2 regions of the Thauera sp. 27 genome follow, and region 1 is predicted to be linked to the other one. Evidence: predicted binding sites of a transcription regulator. Region 1 holds the regulator's gene; the other holds the start of a gene.
What was found. The regulator FliA, encoded in region 1, starts transcription of late flagellar genes. The targets are predictions, from matches to a motif close to CTAAAGTTNNNNNNNNNNNNGCCGNTA.

Region 1 (4,896 bases):
GCGAAGTCCAGGTCATGGCGCTGGAGCCTGGGCTGGAGCGCATCCTGCTGCAGGCCATGAGCGTGGGCAGCGAAGGCGGGGCGATCGAACCCGGGCTGGCCGACACCCTGCTGCGCCAGACCGCGCAGATCGCCCAGCGCCAGGAGGACATCGGCCTGCCGCCGGTGCTGCTGGTGCCCTCGCAGTTGCGCACGCTGCTGTCGCGCTTCCTGCGCCGTGCGGTGCCCAGCCTCAAGGTCATCTCCAACTCCGAGGTGCCCGAGAGCCGCACCATCCGCGTCACCGCCATGGTGGGGGCGCAGGGCTGACCGCGGGCGCGCGCCAGGGTATCGCGCGGCGCGCGCAGTGAGGTCCGAATAGACGGGGTAAAGCCGCTTTATTCGGCCCCTGGGCATTGACGGGGTGTGGCGATAATTCCCATCAAGCAGTGGTCGACATCGACCGCCGGGAGAACCGCCATGAACGTCAAACGCTACTTTGCCCCTACCGCCCGTGAAGCCCTTCGCGCTCTGAAGGAGGCGCTCGGTCCCGATGCGATCGTGCTGTCGAACCGTGCGGTCGACGGCGGCGTCGAGATTCTTGCCCTGCCCGGCGACGCCGTCGGGGCGCTGCAGGCAGCCAACCGCGCCACGATGGGTGCGCGCAGCGGTGGCCAGGGCAGGGTGGCGGACGAGTCTGCGTCCGGTTCCCGCCCCCAGGCCGAGGCCGTTCAGCGTGCGCCCGCCGCCTTGGCCGATGAAGGCGATTTCCAGGTCAGTCTGTCTGCCCTGGCGGCGAGCGCAGCGCGCTCGGCGGCGCGCGGCGGACAGCGTGTGGAGCCGAGCGCGGAGAGCGCCGGCCCGGTGGTGCGCCCGTTCAACCCGCCGCGGATCGAGACCGCCGATTACGCCATGCGTGGCCGCGAAGCCGTGCTGCGGTCGGCATCGGCGCGCGGTCGCAGCGATCAGGCGAGTGCGCCGGCGGTCACCCGTGCGGCGGCGCAGGGCGACGAGTTTGGTGGCGCACGTGTGCGCGAATTGCAGGAGACCAACGCCCGGCTGATGTCCGAACTGGCCGGCATTCGCGGCATGATCGAGCGTCAGCTGGCCGGATTCGCCTGGGGTGAGACCCGGCGCCACGCGCCTGCGCGCGCAGCGATGCTGGGCGAGCTGCTCGAGGCGGGGTTCTCGGCGGCCATCGCGCGCAAGCTGGTCGAGGCCGTTCCCGAGGATGCGAGCCGCACCGAAGCGCGCGAGGCCGTGGGCAGCATGCTCGACCGCATGATGCGCGCGCGCTCGTCCGACGAGGATCTGCTCGATCGCGGCGGCGTGTATGCCCTGGTGGGGCCGACCGGGGTGGGCAAGACCACGACCACCGCCAAGCTGGCGGCGCGCTGCGTGGTGCGCCATGGCGCCGGCAAGCTGGCCCTGATCACCACCGACGGCTACCGCATCGGCGCCCAGGAGCAACTCCGCATCTATGGCCGCATCCTGGGGGTGCCGGTGTATTCGGTGCGTGATGGTGCCGACCTGCGCCAGACCCTGGCGGGTCTGCGCAACAAGCACATGGTGCTGATCGATACGATGGGCATGAGCCAGCGCGATCGCCTGGTCGGCGAGCAGGCGGCGATGCTGTCGGCGGCCGGAGACGTGCGCCGTCTGCTGCTGCTCAACGCCACCGCGCGCGGGGATACGCTCGACGACGTCGTCCGCGCCTACGCCGGCAACGACCTCGCCGGCTGCATCTTCACCAAGGTTGATGAGTCCGCTGCGCTGGCGCCGGCGCTCGACGTGGCCGTGCGTCATGAGCTCGACATCCGCTATCTGACCAATGGTCAGCGTGTGCCCGAAGATCTGCACCTGCCCAATCGCGCCTACTTGCTGCACCGCGCGCTGCGCGAGCATGCGGGCGAGTCGCCGTGGCGCCTCGATGGCGACGAGGCGGGCATGCTGCTCGCCGCAGCCGGCATGGGAGCCTGACATGATCGACGGACGCGAAGACCAGGCGGCAGGCCTCAGGCGCCTGTTCCGCCGCGCGCCGCCGGTAGTGGTGGCGCTGTATGCGTGTGGCCGGCAGCGCAGCCACACGGCCGTGCTCGCCGCGCATCGGCTGGCCGGCCGCGCCGAGCGCGTGCTGATTCTGGACGAGGCCCAGGGCCAGGACGCCCTGGGCGGCGTGCTGGGTACGGGCGAGGGTACGGACCTGCTGCAGGTCCTGGACGGACGTACGACCCTTGCCGCGGTGGTGCAGCCGGTGCCCGGTTTGGTGGGGCGGGTGCCCGTGGCGGCGGCCGCACTGGCCTTGCCGCTGCTCGACGATGCACGCCGTGCCTGCCTGGTCGAGGCGCTTCGCTTGCTGCACCGCCATGCGGGCTTCGTCCTCGTGCATGGCGCGGGCGAGGCGGCAGCACAGCCGTCGCCCTTCGTCAATGCGGCGCCATGCCGGCTGGTGGTGGCAGAGGCCTGCGCGAGCGGTGCGACCGAGGCTTATCGGGTGATCAAGGGTCTGGCTTCGGCAGGTGCAGGTTCGGTGCATGTTGCCGTCAGCCGGGCGCGCGACCGCAGCGATGCGCAAGCCTTCTTCGCCACGCTCGAAGCACTCGTGCGCCGACATGTCGGTGTGCCGCTGGCCTGGCTCGGCGAGGTCGAACGCGATGACATCGCCAATGGTCTGCGCCAGCCGCTGCAGTGGAATTCGCGCGACGCAGGCGCTGCATTCATGCGTCGTATCAATGCCATGGCACGCGCACCACGTGTGATGCGTGCCTGAGTCCCGTCATGGCCTTCAATATTCCCGCTGGTAATCCCGCCCCCGCTGCGGGAAAATCACCGCCTCCGGTTAGCGGAGCCAGCGCGGGCAGGGGCTCGCGTCGTCCCAAGATACAGGTTGAATGGATGTACGACGCCAACGGCAACCTCGACAAGAGCAGCCTCATCGAAGCGTATGCGCCGCTCGTCAAGCGCATCGCCTTCCAGCTCATGTCCCGGCTACCGGCCAGCGTGGATGTGGATGACCTCATCCAAAACGGCCTCATGGGGCTGCTCGATGCGCTCGGCCGCTATGAAGAAGGCCTCGGTGCCCAGTTCGAGACCTATGCGGTGCAGCGTATCCGCGGCGCCATGCTCGACGGCTTGCGCGAGAACGACTGGCTGCCGCGCAGTTTGCGCCGCGACATGCGGCGTATCGAGGCGGCGATCCATGCGCTCGAGCAGCAGTTCGGCCGCCAGCCTTCGGAGACGGAGCTTGCCGAGTCGCTCGGGGTCTCGCTCGACGAATACCAGCGCATGCTGCAGGAGGCACGCGGCCACCAGCTCGTCTATCTCGAGGACTTCAACCGCGACGAGGACGACGATTTCCTCGAGCGTCACCTGGCCGCCACGGACAGCAATCCGCTCGACCTGCTCGAGGACAGCGAGATGCGCGAACGCCTGGTCAACGCGATCTGCGCGTTGCCCGAGCGCGAGCAGATGGTGATGGCCCTGTATTATGACGAAGAGCTCAATCTGCGCGAGATCGGTGCGGTTCTCGGCGTGACCGAGTCGCGGGTCTGCCAGTTGCACGGCCAGGCCGTGGCGCGCCTGCGTGCGGGGCTCTTCGAAGGCAGCTCCACGCTGCCACCACAACGCCGACGCGGGCGACCGCCCAAGAAGGCGGCCAACTGAACACAAGCCCTGACAAGGATGCGTGTGCGTATCTTGACGCCTCATCATGGATAAGATCAGCCTCGTCGGCCTGACGCTCGGCATTGCGGCCATCGTGATCGGCCAGGTGCTAGAGGGCGGGCATATCTCCTCGCTGGTGCAGCCCACGGCCTTCCTGATCGTGATCGGCGGCACGCTGGGTGCGGTGATGCTGCAGAGCCCGCTGCGCAGTTTCGTCGAAGGCATGCGCATGGCGCGCTGGGTGTTCGTTCCGCCGGCGATGAGCGCCCAGGCGGTCATCGAGCAGGTCGAGAACTGGAGCCATGTTGCGCGCAAGGAGGGGCTGCTGACGCTCGAGAACCAGATCGAGAGGCTGTCCGACCCCTTCATGCGCAAGGGGCTGCAGCTGCTCGTCGACGGTGTCGAGCCCAACCGTCTGCGCGAGATACTGGAAGTCGAGGTCGGCGTCTGGGAAGGGCAGCTGCGCCAATCCGCGCGGGTGTGGGAAGCGGCCGGCGGTTACGCCCCCACCATTGGCATCCTGGGCGCAGTCATGGGCCTGATCCACGTGATGGAGAACCTTTCCGATCCGTCGCGGCTCGGCGCCGGCATTGCCGTGGCCTTCGTCGCGACGATCTATGGCGTCGGCTTCGCGAACCTGGTGTTCCTGCCGATTGCGAAGAAGCTCGTGGCCCATATCATCACCCTCACGACCCAGCGCGAGATGTTCATCGATGGGCTGGTCGGCATTGCCAACGGCGACAATCCACGCATCATCGCCAGCCGCATGCAGGGCTACGTCGTCTGAGGGCGGGGCGGCCATGCGGCGCAGGCGCAAGCTCGACGAAGAACATGACAACCACGAGCGCTGGCTGGTCTCCTATGCCGACTTCATCACGCTGCTGTTTGCCTTCTTCGTGGTGATGTATTCGCTGTCCTCGATCAACGAGGGCAAGTATCGTGTGCTGTCCGATTCGCTCGTCCAGGCGTTTCGCAACGTCACCGTCAACGACAGCAGCGAGCAGATCGCGCTGCCCCAGGTCACCGTGGTGCCACCCCGACCGGTCACTGCGCAGGCCGTCCCGGCCGTCGATCCGCAGGCCGAGGTCCGGCGCCGGGAGATGGCGCAGCGCATGCGCAACATGGCGGACGACATCCGGCGCGTGCTCAACCCGTTGACGCAGGCCGGCCAGGTCAACGTCACCGAAGGGGCATTCGGCGTCAGCGTCGAGATCAACGCCAGCCTGTTGTTCGCACCCGGCGATGCAGCGCTCGG
Region 2 (4,896 bases), on a different contig from region 1:
TGGTTGTTGCGCGCGGTGGATCGGCCGTTCGCGTCGCCGCGGGGAGCGCTGCGACTGACGGCGAGCGTCGGGATTGTCCTGTTCGACGATGCCGCGGACCAGGCAGCGGATGTGCTCACTCAGGCCGAGCTGGCGCTCGCCGAGTGCAAGCGTGCCGGCGGTAACCAGTTGCGCATACACGCTGCAGGCATGAGTCGGTCCTCGCTCGAGGCCTTTGCCCTCGAACTGGACCTGCGGGCTGCGCTCGAGCGCGAGGAGTTCAGGCTGCACTACCAGCCGATCGTCGGCGCATCCAGTTGTCACGCGCGCGGTGCCGAAGCCTTGCTGCGCTGGCAGCATCCTGAGCACGGCTTGCTGGAGCCCGATCGCTTCGTCCCGATAGCGGACCGGACCGGACTGATCGTCGACATTGGCGGCTGGGTGCTCGCCCAGGCCTGCCTGCAGGGCGCGCGCTGGCGCAAGGAGGGGGTCGAGGGCTTCGAGATGTCGGTCAATGTGTCCGCCGTACAGTTCGCGCGTCCCGGCCTGCTCGCGCAGGTGGAGTGTGCACTTGCCCAGAGCGGGTTTCCGCCGTCCGCGCTGATCCTGGAGATTACCGAGAGCTCGCTGATGAGTGACACCGGGCACGCCGAACAATGCCTGCGGGCATTGAAGACGCTTGGTGTGCGCATCGCCATTGACGACTTCGGGACCGGTTACTCTTCGCTTGCCTACCTGCGCCGACTGCCCATCGACGTGATCAAGATCGATCGCGAGCTGATCGGCGAGGTCGATCGCGACAATGATGCTGAAGCCATCGTGCGCGCAGCACTGGCGATGGCGCATAGCCTGCGCTTGAAGGTGGTTGCCGAAGGCGTCGAGACCGCCGCGCAGGAGATTCTGCTGCAGGCCTCATGCTGTGATTCGCTTCAGGGTTTCCGCTATGGACGGCCCGCGGTGCCGGCAGCATTCAGGTTTGGCTCGCTGACGCCGGACCGGTGAGTGCGGGCTCCTTGCCTTTGCCGGTGTTGCGGCGAAGCCACGATGGGGCGTGATCGAATTGGCAAAATCGCGATTTTCAGGCTTGATGTTGCTGAGAATTTACTTTAAGTTGCAAACACTCATCCCTGAAGGGGATTGGATTTCATGGATCGACCAGACTATCAGGCCGAGATCCGCGAACTGAACCTTGCCTACCTGATGCTTGCCCAGCAGATGCTGCGCGGAGATCGGGCGACGGCCTTGTTCAGGCTCGGCATCAGCGACGCGCTGGCGGACCTGATCGAATCGATGTCGGCGGCAAAACTTGTGCGAATGGCCAGCAGCCAGATGCTGTTGCCGTGTTTTCGCTTCGACGATGCGCAACTTGCCCGACTGATGGCTGGCGAGGGGCGCGACGCCGTCAGTGCTGGTTTGCACGCAGCGATCCTCGCGGCGGGCAAGGCAGCGGAAGAGGCGGCCTGAGGAGGCCTAGATGAAGAACAAGACAGTGATCGAGGAAGCCGAGGACGTCCGGCGCGCGGTCGAGATGGTCCAGCTTGGCGCGCGCATGCAGATGCTCGAGGTCGAGACTCGTCTCAGCCGCGAAAAGCTGCTTCGGATCTACAAGGAAGTGCGCGGTGTGTCGCCGCCCAAGGGCATGCTGCCGTTCTCGACGGACTGGTTCATGACCTGGCAGCCCAATGTGCACTCGTCGCTGTTCATGGGCTTTCATCGCTTCTTCGTCGAGCGTGCCGGTGTGCGTGGGCTGGATGCCATCCTCAAGTCGTACAACCTCTACCTCGACCACATCGAGAGCTCGGCCATGGAGCCGGTGCTGAGCTTGACTCGGGCGTGGACGCTGGTGCGCTTCTTCGATGCCGACCTGCTGCAACTCAGTACCTGCACCTGCTGCGGTGGACGCTTCGTCGGCCATGCGCATGACCCGGTGCAGGGCTATGTCTGCGGCTTGTGCAACATGCCGTCGCGGGCGGGTTCTTCGCGCAAGAAGGCCACGCGCAAGGCCGTGTCCCGCACGCGAGTGGCCGTATCGGCTTGAGACCGTGCCCGCTGGCGGGCATTCCGGATATGCTTCATGGGCCGCGCTGGTAACACGCGGCCCATGTTTTTTTGGTGCATGCCTGCCTGATCGTGCGAGCCGTTCAAGTTTCGCGAGGTCGCGCCGATAAGTCGGTCACAGGTCGCGAGCCGAAGGTCGGCAGGCGTGGCCATACGCCCTGGAGTCACTGGTGTTCCTGATCATTGGATACGTTGTCGTGCTGCTGGCGTCGCTTGGGACCTATGCGATGCATGGCGACCTGCTCGCCTTGTGGGTGCCGCTCGAGTATGTCGCGATCTTCGGCCTGATGATCGGCGGCTTCATCGCCGGCAATGGCCCGAAGGCAATCAAGGCGACGCTCAAGGGCTTGCCGATGGCGCTCAAGGGGTCGCCGTACAACAAGGCGCTTTACGTCGATCTGCTTGCCCTGTTGTTCGAGATCCTGGCCAAGGTACGCAAGGAGGGCCTGATGTCGATCGAGAACGACATCGAGAACCCTGACGCCAGCCCGATCTTTTCCAAGTATCCGAGCGTGACCGCCGATCACCATGTGGTCGAATTCATGACCGACTACCTGCGCATGATGGTGGGTGGCAACCTCAATGCGTTCGAGATCGAGAACCTGATGGACATGGAGATCGAGACTCACCACCAGGAGGCGCATACGGCGCCGCACGTGGTCGCCAAGGTTGCCGACGCGGTGCCAGCCTTCGGCATCGTGGTGGCGGTTATGGGGGTGGTCAACGTGATGGGCTCGGTGGGCCAGCCCCCTGCTGTGCTGGGCAAGATGATCGGCGGTGCGCTCGTCGGTACCTTCCTGGGGATTCTCGTGTCGTACGGCTTTGTCGCACCGCTTGCCGGCCAGCTCGAGCAGAAGGTCGAGGAAGGGGGCAAGATCTACCAAGTCATCAAGGTGGTGCTGCTGGCGAGCATGAACGGCTATGCGCCGCAGGTCGCGATCGAGTTCGGTCGCAAGGTGCTTTACTCGACCGACCGCCCGGGCTTTGTCGAGCTCGAGCAGGAAATCAAGAACCGGAAGGGTTGAGTCCTATGCCTTCATCGGGTTCCGTCCCGCCTGAGTACTCACGCCGTCTTCAGGTTGGCGTGGTCTGGAGCGCGTGATGAGCGACGATACCCAGCAGCCAATCGTCGTCAAGCGCATCAAGAAGGGGGGTGGAGGCCACCATGGCGGTGCATGGAAGATCGCCTATGCGGATTTCGTGACCGCGATGATGGCTTTCTTCCTGCTGATGTGGTTGCTCGGTTCGACGGCCCAGGGAGATCTCGAGGGCATTGCCGATCACTTCCAGAACCCGCTCAAGCTGGCCATGGCCGGGGGCGAGGGGACGGGGGACAGCTCGAGCATCATCAAGGGCGGTGGCGAGGATCTGTCGCGCAAGGTCGGCCAGGTGCGGCGCGGAGACACGCCTAGCACGCGTGCGATCAACGTTGATGCCGCGCGTGCGCGCGTGAAGACGCCGGACGAGATGCGTGCCGAGGAGGCCCTCGAGGCGGCCAAGCGCCGTGAGCGTGCGCGGATGATCGATCTGAAGGGCAAGCTGGAGGCAATCATCGAGGCCAACCCATCGTTGCGCCAGTTCAAGGAACAGATCCTGCTCGACATCATTTCGGAAGGGCTCAGGATACAGCTCGTCGATGCGCAGAACCGTCCGATGTTCACGTCGGCCAGCGCCAATCTGCGTCCATATACCCGCGAGCTGCTGCGCGAGATTGCACGCGCCCTCAATGATGTCGACAACCGCATCAGCATGTCGGGGCATACCGACTCCGCGCAGTATGCGGGCGGGGAGCGCGGGTTTTCGAACTGGGAGCTGTCGGCCGATCGTGCCAATGCAGCGCGCCGAGAGCTGGTCGCCGGCGGGCTCGAGCCGGGCAAGCTGGTGCGCGTGCTCGGACTTGCCGACACCGCGCACTTGAACCCGGATGATCCCCTGGACCCGGCCAACCGTCGCATCAGCATCGTCGTCCTGAACAAGGCAGCGGAGGAGGCGATGCGGGCGCCTGGGCGGCAGATCGAGGTCGAGGGGGCGGGTGCGCCCGGTGCTCGCGAGCCGGATGGAGGGGACGCTGTCGTCAGTGATATCTTTGGCGCGCCGCTGCGTTGATGCACTAACCTAAAGTTAATCGAGCTGTAGCCGATACATCTTTCAAGGCAGCCGGCGCGGCGGCCTAAACCCAACCGGAAAGCGGAACAAGACATGTCCGAACTGCTCAAGAATATCGACGCCCGTACCCGGCTTGCGGGAACGAACAAGCTCGAGATCCTGCTTTTTACGCTGGGTGTCGACGCGCGAACGGGCCGAAGGGAGACCTTCGGTATCAATGTCTTCAAGGTCCGCGAGGTGATGCGCACGCCGCAGATCACGGCGGCGCCGGAGATGCCCGACGCCGTTAAAGGCATGGTCAGCCTGCGTGGCGCCCTGGTGCCGGTGGTCGATCTGGGGCGATATGGCGGCATCAGTGACGACAGTCCGCGCGAGATCATGATCGTCACCGAATACAACGGCCATACCCAGGGTTTTCTGGTGGAGGCCGTGGATACCATCCTCAGGCTGGACTGGTCGCAGATGCGAGTCCCCCCGGAGATGCTCACGGCCAGGCTCGGGGGGCTGGTGACGGCTGTGACCGAGCTCGCCGATGGCCGTCTGGTCATGTTGCTCGACGTCGAGAAGGTGTTGTCCGAAACCTCGAACTATGACGACGATATCGAGTTCCGTGACATCCGTCCCTTCCCCGGGGCCGAGAATCACGTCGTGTACTTCGCCGATGACTCCTCCGTGGCGCGTCGGCAGATCACCCAGACCCTGGACGCGATGGGGGTGCGGTACGTGGGCTCCGTGAATGGCCGCCAGGCTTGG

Region 2: the regulator FliA is predicted to act here: its motif matches at 2,120-2,146, upstream of motA (flagellar motor stator protein MotA).

What each region holds. Positions count from the first base shown of each region.
Region 1 is NZ_AMXB01000042.1:28,630-33,525, reverse strand. Features, by position in the region: gene flhA (flagellar biosynthesis protein FlhA) at 1-308, shown strand, start outside; gene flhF (flagellar biosynthesis protein FlhF) at 459-1,958, shown strand; gene B447_RS18375 (MinD/ParA family ATP-binding protein) at 1,960-2,748, shown strand; gene B447_RS18370 (RNA polymerase sigma factor FliA) at 2,874-3,641, shown strand; gene B447_RS18365 (flagellar motor protein) at 3,688-4,428, shown strand; gene motD (flagellar motor protein MotD) at 4,442-4,896, shown strand, end outside.
Region 2 is NZ_AMXB01000052.1:10,073-14,968, forward strand. Features, by position in the region: gene B447_RS19630 (putative bifunctional diguanylate cyclase/phosphodiesterase) at 1-981, shown strand, start outside; gene flhD (flagellar transcriptional regulator FlhD) at 1,126-1,443, shown strand; gene flhC (flagellar transcriptional regulator FlhC) at 1,454-2,017, shown strand; gene motA (flagellar motor stator protein MotA) at 2,208-3,062, shown strand; gene motB (flagellar motor protein MotB) at 3,139-4,143, shown strand; gene B447_RS19655 (chemotaxis protein) at 4,237-4,896, shown strand, end outside.